3 regions of the Kiloniella antarctica genome follow, and region 3 is predicted to be linked to each of the others. Evidence: riboswitches for the same ligand, from Rfam matches in the RefSeq annotation. Region 3 holds a riboswitch; each other region holds the start of a gene.
What was found. Region 3 has a riboswitch for cobalamin ahead of ACFSKO_RS18770 (CbtB domain-containing protein). Riboswitches for the same ligand answer to the same signal wherever they lie in the genome.

Region 1 (3,279 bases), on a different contig from region 3:
TGATCTTAATCTTTTTATCGATTATTATCTTGGTCACCCTGCAACCGAGCAAAACAAACAGGATTTTAAGATCTTTCCAGCACAAGCTGATGATTTTTCCAACCTGCCTCCTGCTTACATCTCTTCGGCTGAGCTTGATCCACTTTCTGATGATGGCCCTGACTTTGTCGACAAACTCAAATCAACTGGCAGTACAGCAAGATCTGTGATTGAGCCCGGCCTCATGCATGGTTGGCTTCGTGCGCGTCATGTTAGCTCCAGGGCAGAGCAAGCTTTTGCGCGAATCGTGCAAGCTCTTAAGGATCTAGCCGCCTAGCAATCATTCCTATTTTTTTCGCACTAAAGTCATGCCGTCAGAAAAGGGCAGCATTGTCATCTCAACCCTTTCGTCTTCTACGATGATTTTATTTAAGGCACGAATGGCCTTAGTAATAGGCTCTGTTACAGAAGCTTTCGCAACATTTCCATACCAAAGCACGTTATCAACGATTAAAAGCCCGCCCGACGATAAAAGCCCCAGACAGGCTTCGTAATAATCAGGATAACGCTCTTTGTCGGCATCTAAAAATATCATATCAAACCGGGCAGCCTTTTGACGCAAGCGCTCTATTTCGGCCAATGCATCGCAGAGCCGCAATTCAATTTTATCCAGCACGCCGGCTTCTAACCAGTAAGCTTCGGCAATATCCGTAAAACGTTTTTGATTATCTAAAGCCATCAAGACACCATCATTCGAGAGTGCCCGCGCCATACATAAACTACTGTATCCAGTAAAAACACCAATCTCTAAAACCGATGTAACCCCAAGAAGCTTGATCAAAAACGCAAGGAGTTGCCCCTGTTCTGGACTGACCTGCATATGTCCAAAACGCATTGCCAGAGTTTCGTTTCTCAAGCGTTCCAACAATTGGTCTTCTCGAACTCCAAAATTGTAAAGATACTCCTGCAATTCATCTGTGATACCAACATGTCGAGAATTCATACAAATAATCCAAATCAATCAAACAAATCACGACCACTTTTACCATAGCAACGACCAATAATTACAGCCATAAACAGTAGTGTCGCAAACGTCGTTCTGCCAGTCGCTTTTTAAGGCGAATCAACTGTGTATTTTAATAAAACTTCTCCTGTCGATAACATAAAATGACAACTCCTCCAGGTGTCACCCAAAAATCAAAATATTAATTTGAGGTGAATAATTGGGAAGTCGGTAAGCGCGATCAAATCTATAGCGCAAATCCGACACTGCCCCCGCAACGGTAGGAGAGGATTAGATTCGCAAAAAACCACTGGGGCTCCCCCTGGGAAGGATGCGAATTGCGGTGATAAGCCTCCTCTCGAGTCCGGAAACCAGCCTGAGGTAAGTCGATAATCGCGGAGGGCGATTGGAACGATATTAAAGCAATAGTCTGTGCTTAAGCACTGCTATCGCCAAGTAGCGTTTCTTTATCTCACCGTAAGCTGCAAGCATAACCCCTAACAAGGGGAGCCAAGAATGGTGAATAGGACCAAGAGATGAGTATATCAACCCACGACAAGATGTTCGATCAGCTCCGGGACAAAAAGCAGAACTATAGTCTTCCCAGAGAGTTTTATAACGATCCAGAGTTTTTTAAACTCGACATGAAGCACATCTTTGGTAAATCCTGGGTTTTTGTAGGCTTGGTTTGCGACATCCCAAAGCCAGGTAATTTTTTTACTCTTTCCATTGGTGATGATCCACTGGTTATTGTCAGAGACGATAACAAAGAAGTTCATGCCATCTATAATACCTGCCGACACAGGGGCTCAAAGGTTTGTCTCGAAGAAAAAGGTCATACCGCTAAACTTGTCTGCCCCTATCACCAATGGACTTACAACCTCGACGGCAATCTTCTTTTTGCCGGCAACATGGATGAAGGTTTTAAGCCAGCCGATTTTCCGCTTAAAAAAGCACATATTGGCATTGCGGGCGGCATGATTTTTGTCAGTCTTGCAGAAAGCCCTCCTCCTTTTGATCATTTTAAAAAAGCCGTTGAACCATTTCTGAAACCTCACGGCTTGGAAAAGGCAAAGGTTGCGCACGAAGTCACCATTCGCGAGCAAGCCAACTGGAAATTGGTGATAGAAAATAATCGTGAGTGCTACCACTGCAACGGCTCCCATCCCGAATTACTTAACACGCTTCTCGAGTTTGATAATACCGATGATCCTCGCGCAACACCTGAATTTAAAAAACTCGTGGCCAAGAAAACCCGTGACTGGGACGCTCAGGGCATTACTCACGAAAGCACCCCTCACAATCTAGAGTATCGTGCTGTTCGTATGCCTCTTGCTGAAGGTTCAGTCTCAATGACAATCGATGGCACCCAGGTTTGCCAAAAACTTATGGGTGACTTGGAAGACCCTGATATGGGTTCCATGCGACTACTACACCTTCCCAACACCTGGAATCATTTTATGGGGGATCACTCTGTAATCTTCCGCGTGATGCCTGTTGGGCCACAAGAAACACTCGTCACGACCAAGTGGATCGTACACGAAGAAGCGGTCGAAGGTGAAGACTACGACATCGAAAAAATGGTCGCAGTCTGGAACGCGACTAATCATCAGGATCGAGAGTTGGCAGAAAATAATCAATTGGGCATTAATTCAAAAGCTTACCAACCAGGTCCTTACGCAGAGAGTGCAGAGTTTGGTGTAATCAATTTCATCAATTGGTACAGCTCCGACATGTTGGGCAAGCTGTTTGATCCCGAAAGATTAAAAGCCATCGCCAGCCAGTAGTAGCTTCTGCACTCAAACACACAAACCGTTAATAACAAGGTCGCACTTAAGTGCGACCGCATGAGTATGCCGAAAAGGCATGAATTGGGAATTCAACAAATGGCTGTCAAACAGGCAATCAGAGAACTTAACACAACAACACAATGGGATAGTCACTCACAGATGCTTGAATGCGTGATGATCCTGCAAGATACTCACGATGTGAAGACATTCTGCTTTCAAACGAATGACAGCAGCTGGTTCCGTTATCTGCCAGGGCAGTTTATTACTCTTGAGCTGGAGATTGATGGCAAGCCCGTGTTGAGAACCTATACACTATCCTCAAGCCCTTCTCGTCCGCTTTCCATTTCAATTACCGTTAAAGCGACAAAAGGTGGTTACGTCTCCAACTGGCTTCATGCAAACCTTAAAGAAGGCGATAAAATCAAGGCTCATGGTCCTGCGGGTCTCTTTACCTTGCATGACTATATGGCTGAAAAATACCTTTTCATTTCTGGCGGTGCAGGCATC
Region 2 (3,279 bases), on a different contig from region 3:
TAAATAAACTTGTTGAAGAATTTGGTATTTATCTGATTGGTGTAACGACGGATCATTTTGTTCCATCGTTACACTCTCTAAGTATGTTCTATTTTGGCATGTTCTGAGTGTGAACCCAGAGTAAGCCACCTTCTTCGACCTGTGCATTGGTACCGTCTGGTGCAATGAGCGTTTTACCATTATCAACCAGAGCCGCGAAACCCCACCAGCCAGCTTTTGGCATAGCGTAGTGAAAGATGCCATTTACATCTGCGCGGACAACTTGGGTTATGAAAGGGGTGGCGGGGATCTTAACATTTCCCTGACCTCTATACTCAATTTCAACCAGTGCATTGGCTTCTGGCTGACCATTGTTGAGGACTTGCCCTGAGAAAAGATTGTTTGTCCACAATCCGTAAGGGCGGCTGAGAGGCATGATTTCTACGGGCAAACCTACAGGCGTTTCCCACCCGTTCTCAAGGCCATAGGCATTCACGATAACTTTTGTATAGTGAATAATCATTGCTTGTTCTTCCGCTTCCCAATAGGGGGCGGGGGTCAGGAAGAAGGTATAATCTCCCGCACGTTTAATCTTATGCTGAGCTTTGAAAGACGATACGTTCGCCGGGTTCAATTTTCCTTTTAGTCGGGTGGATTCAAGTTCTGACGTTAGGTCATGTTTTACACCCGCAATCTGAACACCAAACTGTTCGGGAGTTTGCATGTCCATCAAGGGAGCCCCCTCCATTGGATGGGTAAATCTGATGTCAAAGGTTAGGGTGCTGTGCTTACTTTTTGAGATAAAAGGCTGAGAGGGAATTAATTCTAAAAAGTGGGCATTGGCAAAAGATGTTGTTAGAGCCAATGGTGGTAAGCTCATGACAAGCATGAGAGATAATCGTATCAAAAACATGGTACGCGCCTTGTCAAAATAGTTATGACAATGTTCAAAAGCTCATATGTTGTGAGATTTCGACCATCATCGACAGGCACGCCACACGACGGAAAACCGCCCTAATGAATGACCTCGTTCATTAGAATAGGTGACGTTACGGCGGCAGGTCTTCTGGCTATAGGTTCCGGTGAAAAAGAACCGACACAGTTGCGAGGACAGCTACGGCTCAAGATCCCCTGATGGGCAGATCATTCCGTATTCCCTATTATTCCCAAGTCAAATTTACACTTGGAAAACCGACACGGGCGCAGTCTGTCAATCTTGAGTGAGAAGGTCAATCAGTAAAACCATCTCGGATGGCATTCTTTTCAGACATCAAAATTACAAGCATTTCACCTTGTGTTCTAAAATCTTCTACGGTTCTAATTTGGATTAAAACAGACTCATTAGCATGACGGGGTAAAATTCCAGGACGTCGTTAATCTCGCTTGCACTTTTTTTTTGTCTGCATAAACTGCGGCTATGCATGGTTCCCCAAGAGTGAAGTCGCTCGGGGATTAAAAGGGAACACGGATTAATTTACCCATCAGGGAATTTCAAGCCGTGGCTGCCCCCGCAACTGTGAACGGTGAGTTCTTACCAATTATGATCACTGGCAAAGAGCCGGGAAGGTCTGGTGATAGAGCTACGATCCGTGAGCCAGGAGACCTGCCGGCATAATGTCACTAAACCGTAGGGCGGGGAGCACCATCGGTGACGGACATCCGTTTGTGGCGTGCCTTTGAGCCGAGCTACTGGATCATGAATAATCAGGTTTAACCTGAGGATTTATGTCGATGGGATGTCTAAAATCTCTCTTTAATCCACTATGCTTCAATAGGAACGTTGCCGTTGACTAATAAGTTGACGGCTGGGAGATATTAAACGAGATGAAAAAAGTTCTCTTTTGTAGTGTTATCGCCGCTGGCCTGACAGCTTTTATTACTGGTGCACAAGCGCACTTCCAATTGATTTATACACCTGAAACCATGCTTGAAAAAGGTGGAAAACTCACTCTTAAAATGCCGTTTACACATCCCGCAGAATCGGGTCACGTTATGGATATGGGCATACCAGAAGAATTCTATTCTATCCGTAAAGGTAAAAAGACGGACTTGATGGATAAGCTTAAAATCATTGAGTGGACCAGTAATGAAAACACTGGAAAAGCCTATGAAGCAGAAGTGAAATTACGTGGTCTTGGCGACAATGTGTTCGTGCTTAAACCGACGCCATTTTATGAAGCAAGTGAAGACATCTATATTCAGCAAATTACAAAGTCTTATGTAAATGTTGGTGACCTTCCAACTGATTGGTCAGAAGTTCAAGGGTTGAAAGCTGAAATTCGCCCGCTTACCAAACCTTATAACGTCATTGCTGGGGGTACTTTTACAGGGGTGGTTCTCTCCGAAGGTAAGCCTGTTCCTTTTGCTGAAATCGAAATCGAATACATTAATTTCCCGGCTGATATTGAAAACAATAAATTTGCTGATGTAGGGATGATTTCCTCGCCGTCTCATGCCATTCGTTCTGATGCTTCAGGTACGTTTACATTTGGAGTTCCAAAAGCAGGGTTTTGGGGAATTGCAGCTCTTGGTGCCGGACCGGATACGGAGCATGAAGGCAAAGAGCTTTCACAAGATGCTGTTATTTGGATTCAAGCTCGTGATGTCGATTAAAGATTGGACGAGCGATGCATATCGTTGATGGTGCTTTATCAAATCCGGTGTTGATTGGTGGCGGCATTCTTGCCGCCGCTGGTGTCGCCTATAGTTTGAAAAAACTAGAACCTGAAGATCTTCCGCGTGTAGGGGTTCTCTCGGCAGTATTTTTTGTGGTTTCACTTATTCATGTTCCTCTTGGGTTTTCCTCCGTGCATTTGATCCTGAACGGATTGCTCGGAATTATTCTTGGGTGGGCTGCGTTTCCTGCACTTGCAGTTGCACTGCTATTACAAGCTATCTTCTTTGGCTTTGGCGGATTAACCGTTCTTGGTGTTAATGCCGTTAATATTGCTTTCCCGGCAGTTATGGTTTTTTATCTTTGTCGGTGGGGGTTGAATGCAGAACGTTATAAACTTGCAAAGCTGGTTGCTGATGGGTTGTTTGCGGTCTTCTTTGTTACCTCGGTATGGGCTGGTTTTGCACTGTTTGAAGCCTATCAGGTTGAGGGCGCAACATGGCGAGTTTCCATAAATGGAATCTCTTTGATGTTGTTTGCCTTGGTTATGATCGGCGGATACGTGCTGTATCGTCGGGGAATCCTGTCTGTCGCTGGGTTCTGGGGGTTTCTCGGAGGTTCGCTTTCTATTTTCTTTACCGCAATTATGGTTGCAATTTCTTTAGCGCTTTCCGGCGATGAATTTG
Region 3 (3,279 bases):
GCTGTTCCACTTAAATCATCAATTCGAAGTTCTCTTAAATACACTTGAAAATTATCAACTATTCTTGGCATGACGACTTCAACTAAAGGAATATCCGTCTGTTGTTCTAATTCCAAACTAATCGTGATTTTTAAAAAATGATCTCTATTTCCAGAGGGAATCAAATTTATTAAAAATCCAGGAATTTCATAAAATACAGCAGGGCCAATTACAGGTACAACTTCCTCGACAATTTCTTCTTCCACAGCTTCTTTTGGTGCAAACATACCTGTGAAATATGCCCCTGCAGCAGCAGCAGCAAGAATTAGAATGGGTAAGGCAACGAACAAGACAAGCTTCTTACCAGATAATCCACCTTTAGGTCGGGCCTCGACTTCTAATTCTTCTTCACTGGTCGTATCATCAGCCATAAGATAGTCTTTCGATCTCGATTGGAATAAGAATGTCTGAAATTATATGGGCACAAAAATTTCAGATCTTAATATATTTTAATCCGAAAGCATTAATACCTGTATAATTTTGACTAAATTTTCAATCAAGTTTCTACCTTTAGAATATTCTCTTACATGGTATGCTTCTGATAGAGTATCCCATTCTCTTCTTGAATTTCACGAATATAGCGGATGATGTTTTGGACGTCTACCAGCTGGACTTGCCGCTGAGGCGGCATGTTACCAAATTTCCAGTGATGCTGTCGTACTCCGTTCTTTGATGCCAGTATGAACGATTGATCGCCATGATGACCTGGATTATAAATATTATGGATTAACGGAGGGCCATTACTTGTTCCCGATCCATTGCTTCCGTGACACTGTGCACAACTGTTATTGAAAGCAATTTTTCCTTTTTGGGCTATAACAGAAAATTCAGGAACTTTTATTCCTTCCGAATCAGACATATTTTCAATTATGTTATTAGCAAAAACTCCTCCTACCAGTACCACAAATCCGAGTACAAAAATAATTTGGTATTTGTTTTTCACTTTCATATTCTTAAACTCTTCAAAAATTTTATATTTCATTGTATTCGTTTAATAAGTGTAATCTGTAAATATCAACATTAGGTTTTCTTTTACCTGTTGCCGGGAATTTCTAGTGTAAAGTAGCATGGATTAAAGGTGCCTGTTGTTGAGCTGGATCAAGGTGAAATTTGGTTTTGGGTATACCCCTCGCAAGTTGCCTCTACGTAACGATTTATCACGTCTTCTTTAAGTGGTTCCAGCACTCTTTTGTGTCTCTATTTGGTCCAGAGAAATTCCATTATATCAAAGAGAAATGGGTCTGATAAATGCTGCGCACAGCATACTGGCAGCTTGAACAGAGACCACCAATGATATTATTCTTACGCCTCGATCCGTTGTGACCATGTACAGTCCTCAAGCTATATTTTATATTTATGCTCAAATCACTCTATTTTCTGTCAATAACACAAAAATAAGCGGAGTATAATGCGTATTATCTTAGTGATAATAAGAAAAAAGTAGACGAATACTTCAAAAAATGAGTAGTTTGGGATATATATATTTATATGTATCTGGTCCCCCATAAAGGTTAAATATCTGGGGGTTAATAGGGAATACGGAGGAGTTTACCCATCAGGGAACTTTTAACCGTAGCTGCGCCCGCAACTGTATACGGGGAATTGCAAGTTAAACCCACTGGCCGCAAGGCTGGGAAGGAGCTTGCCATAAAGATCCGGAAGCCAGGAGACCTACCAGTCGATCTTATCAACGTTACCTTACCGACGGGTGTTAACGGTACATGGAGAAAATTATGAACTTATCAATAAATTCAGCGTCTTCTGTTGTTTCACAATCTCGCACTAATGCTGTTATGGCTGCTGCTGTTGCAATGATGTTTGGCATATTTATGGTATATGGAGTTGGCTTTGCCCAATCAGCAAGTCTACACAATGCCGCACATGACACTCGCCATTCTTACGCATTTCCCTGCCATTAATTTTGAAACGGAGAAATATCCGTTAGCGAGATCGATATGTTGAAAAGAATAATGTCAACGGCAATCATTGCCGGATTGGTGGCAGGAATACTTGTGTCTGTTGTACACGAATTCACCACAACACCAATTATCCTATATGCAGAAGAGTACGAAAACAGTGGAGAAAATCACCACACTCTTTTACAAGATGCTACTCAAGGGGGGGTAAAAAAGGCCAATGTGCACAGCGATACTCAAGGCCAGATATATCTGGCCGATACAGATTCAGAAGATGGTCAGGAAGAATGGGGACCTAACAATAGGCTTGAGCGTACGTTCTTTACCTCATTGGCTAATATACTGACGGGCGTTGGCTTTGCCGCTATTCTTGTTGCTTGTTTCACCTTTTCCGGGGAGAAACTTTCCGGTCGGCGTGGTGTAATTTGGGGTTTGGCTGGTTTTGCTGTTTTTACCTTGGCACCTTCTCTAGGGCTTCCTCCTGAAGTCCCTGGCAGTATGGCCGCAGACCTATCACTTCGCCAAACTTGGTGGATAGCAACGTCTGTTGCAACCGGTGTGGGGTTGTGGGTAATGATTTTTGGCAGTAAGACTCCGATCTATTTACTTGGGCTTCTCTTAATTATCCTGCCCCATGTTATCGGGGCTCCACAACCCACAGAAATAGGTGGGAATGCTCCGCCTGAACTTGCAGGGCAATTTGTTGCAGCTTCGATTGTGGTGAGCGCCATATTCTGGGTTATTCTTGGGTGGACCTCTGGAGCTTTGTGGAAACATTCCGGGGATGTTGCAAAGTAACCTAAAACTTTGGTGTGAAAGCCCTCATTTTAGAGAAGATCTCGCCCTTTTTGGGTGGGGTCTTCTCTTTGAAGACACAGAATTTTATTGTCCTTTGTATTTTCCAGTAAAAACTAAAAAATAAATGATTTCTTAACGTAAGAAAACAGATTAAGTGTATTATGAACTCCTATCTTCAAGTCATATGGCGAACGGTTAGCAAAGACAAAATCACGAATTTGATGGAACCAATAAATATATTAAAAGCTCTCCCTGATTTTGGGTTGGAGCATTGGATAAACAATGGGTCATGCAAAGCTATAGAAAAAAATAATTTTGCTTATTCAAGTGAAGATAGAGATAAGAACTCACCTTGTATTGTTACACTTAAATTTAAGATTTTCCTAAAAAAATCAGACGAATGCTTTCATAAATCTAATTCGGAAAGTTATTATTACAAAGCAATTCCTTTGGCATTTATTGCTGGGAATCTAGGGCCTGAATTTAGATCAAAGATCAAAATCATTTGCGAAAAGCTCATTACGCA

Region 1: another riboswitch for cobalamin. It lies ahead of ACFSKO_RS03100 (aromatic ring-hydroxylating oxygenase subunit alpha); the one in region 3 lies ahead of ACFSKO_RS18770 (CbtB domain-containing protein).
Region 2: another riboswitch for cobalamin. It lies ahead of ACFSKO_RS02725 (DUF4198 domain-containing protein); the one in region 3 lies ahead of ACFSKO_RS18770 (CbtB domain-containing protein).

Annotation. Positions count from the first base shown of each region.
Region 1 is NZ_JBHUII010000001.1:645,132-648,410, forward strand. It holds gene ACFSKO_RS03090 (alpha/beta hydrolase) at 1-316, shown strand, start outside; gene ACFSKO_RS03095 (O-methyltransferase) at 326-982, opposite strand; cobalamin riboswitch at 1,144-1,376, shown strand; gene ACFSKO_RS03100 (aromatic ring-hydroxylating oxygenase subunit alpha) at 1,519-2,769, shown strand; gene ACFSKO_RS03105 (FAD-binding oxidoreductase) at 2,869-3,279, shown strand, end outside.
Region 2 is NZ_JBHUII010000001.1:563,821-567,099, reverse strand. It holds gene ACFSKO_RS02735 (CBS domain-containing protein) at 1-3, shown strand, start outside; gene ACFSKO_RS02730 (DUF4198 domain-containing protein) at 89-892, opposite strand; cobalamin riboswitch at 1,019-1,190, opposite strand; cobalamin riboswitch at 1,384-1,604, shown strand; gene ACFSKO_RS02725 (DUF4198 domain-containing protein) at 1,804-2,592, shown strand; gene cbiM (cobalt transporter CbiM) at 2,607-3,279, shown strand, end outside.
Region 3 is NZ_JBHUII010000013.1:31,539-34,817, reverse strand. It holds gene ACFSKO_RS18780 (flagellar basal body-associated FliL family protein) at 1-410, opposite strand, end outside; gene ACFSKO_RS18775 (c-type cytochrome) at 563-1,021, opposite strand; cobalamin riboswitch at 1,518-1,732, shown strand; gene ACFSKO_RS18770 (CbtB domain-containing protein) at 1,773-1,958, shown strand; gene ACFSKO_RS18765 (CbtA family protein) at 1,995-2,753, shown strand.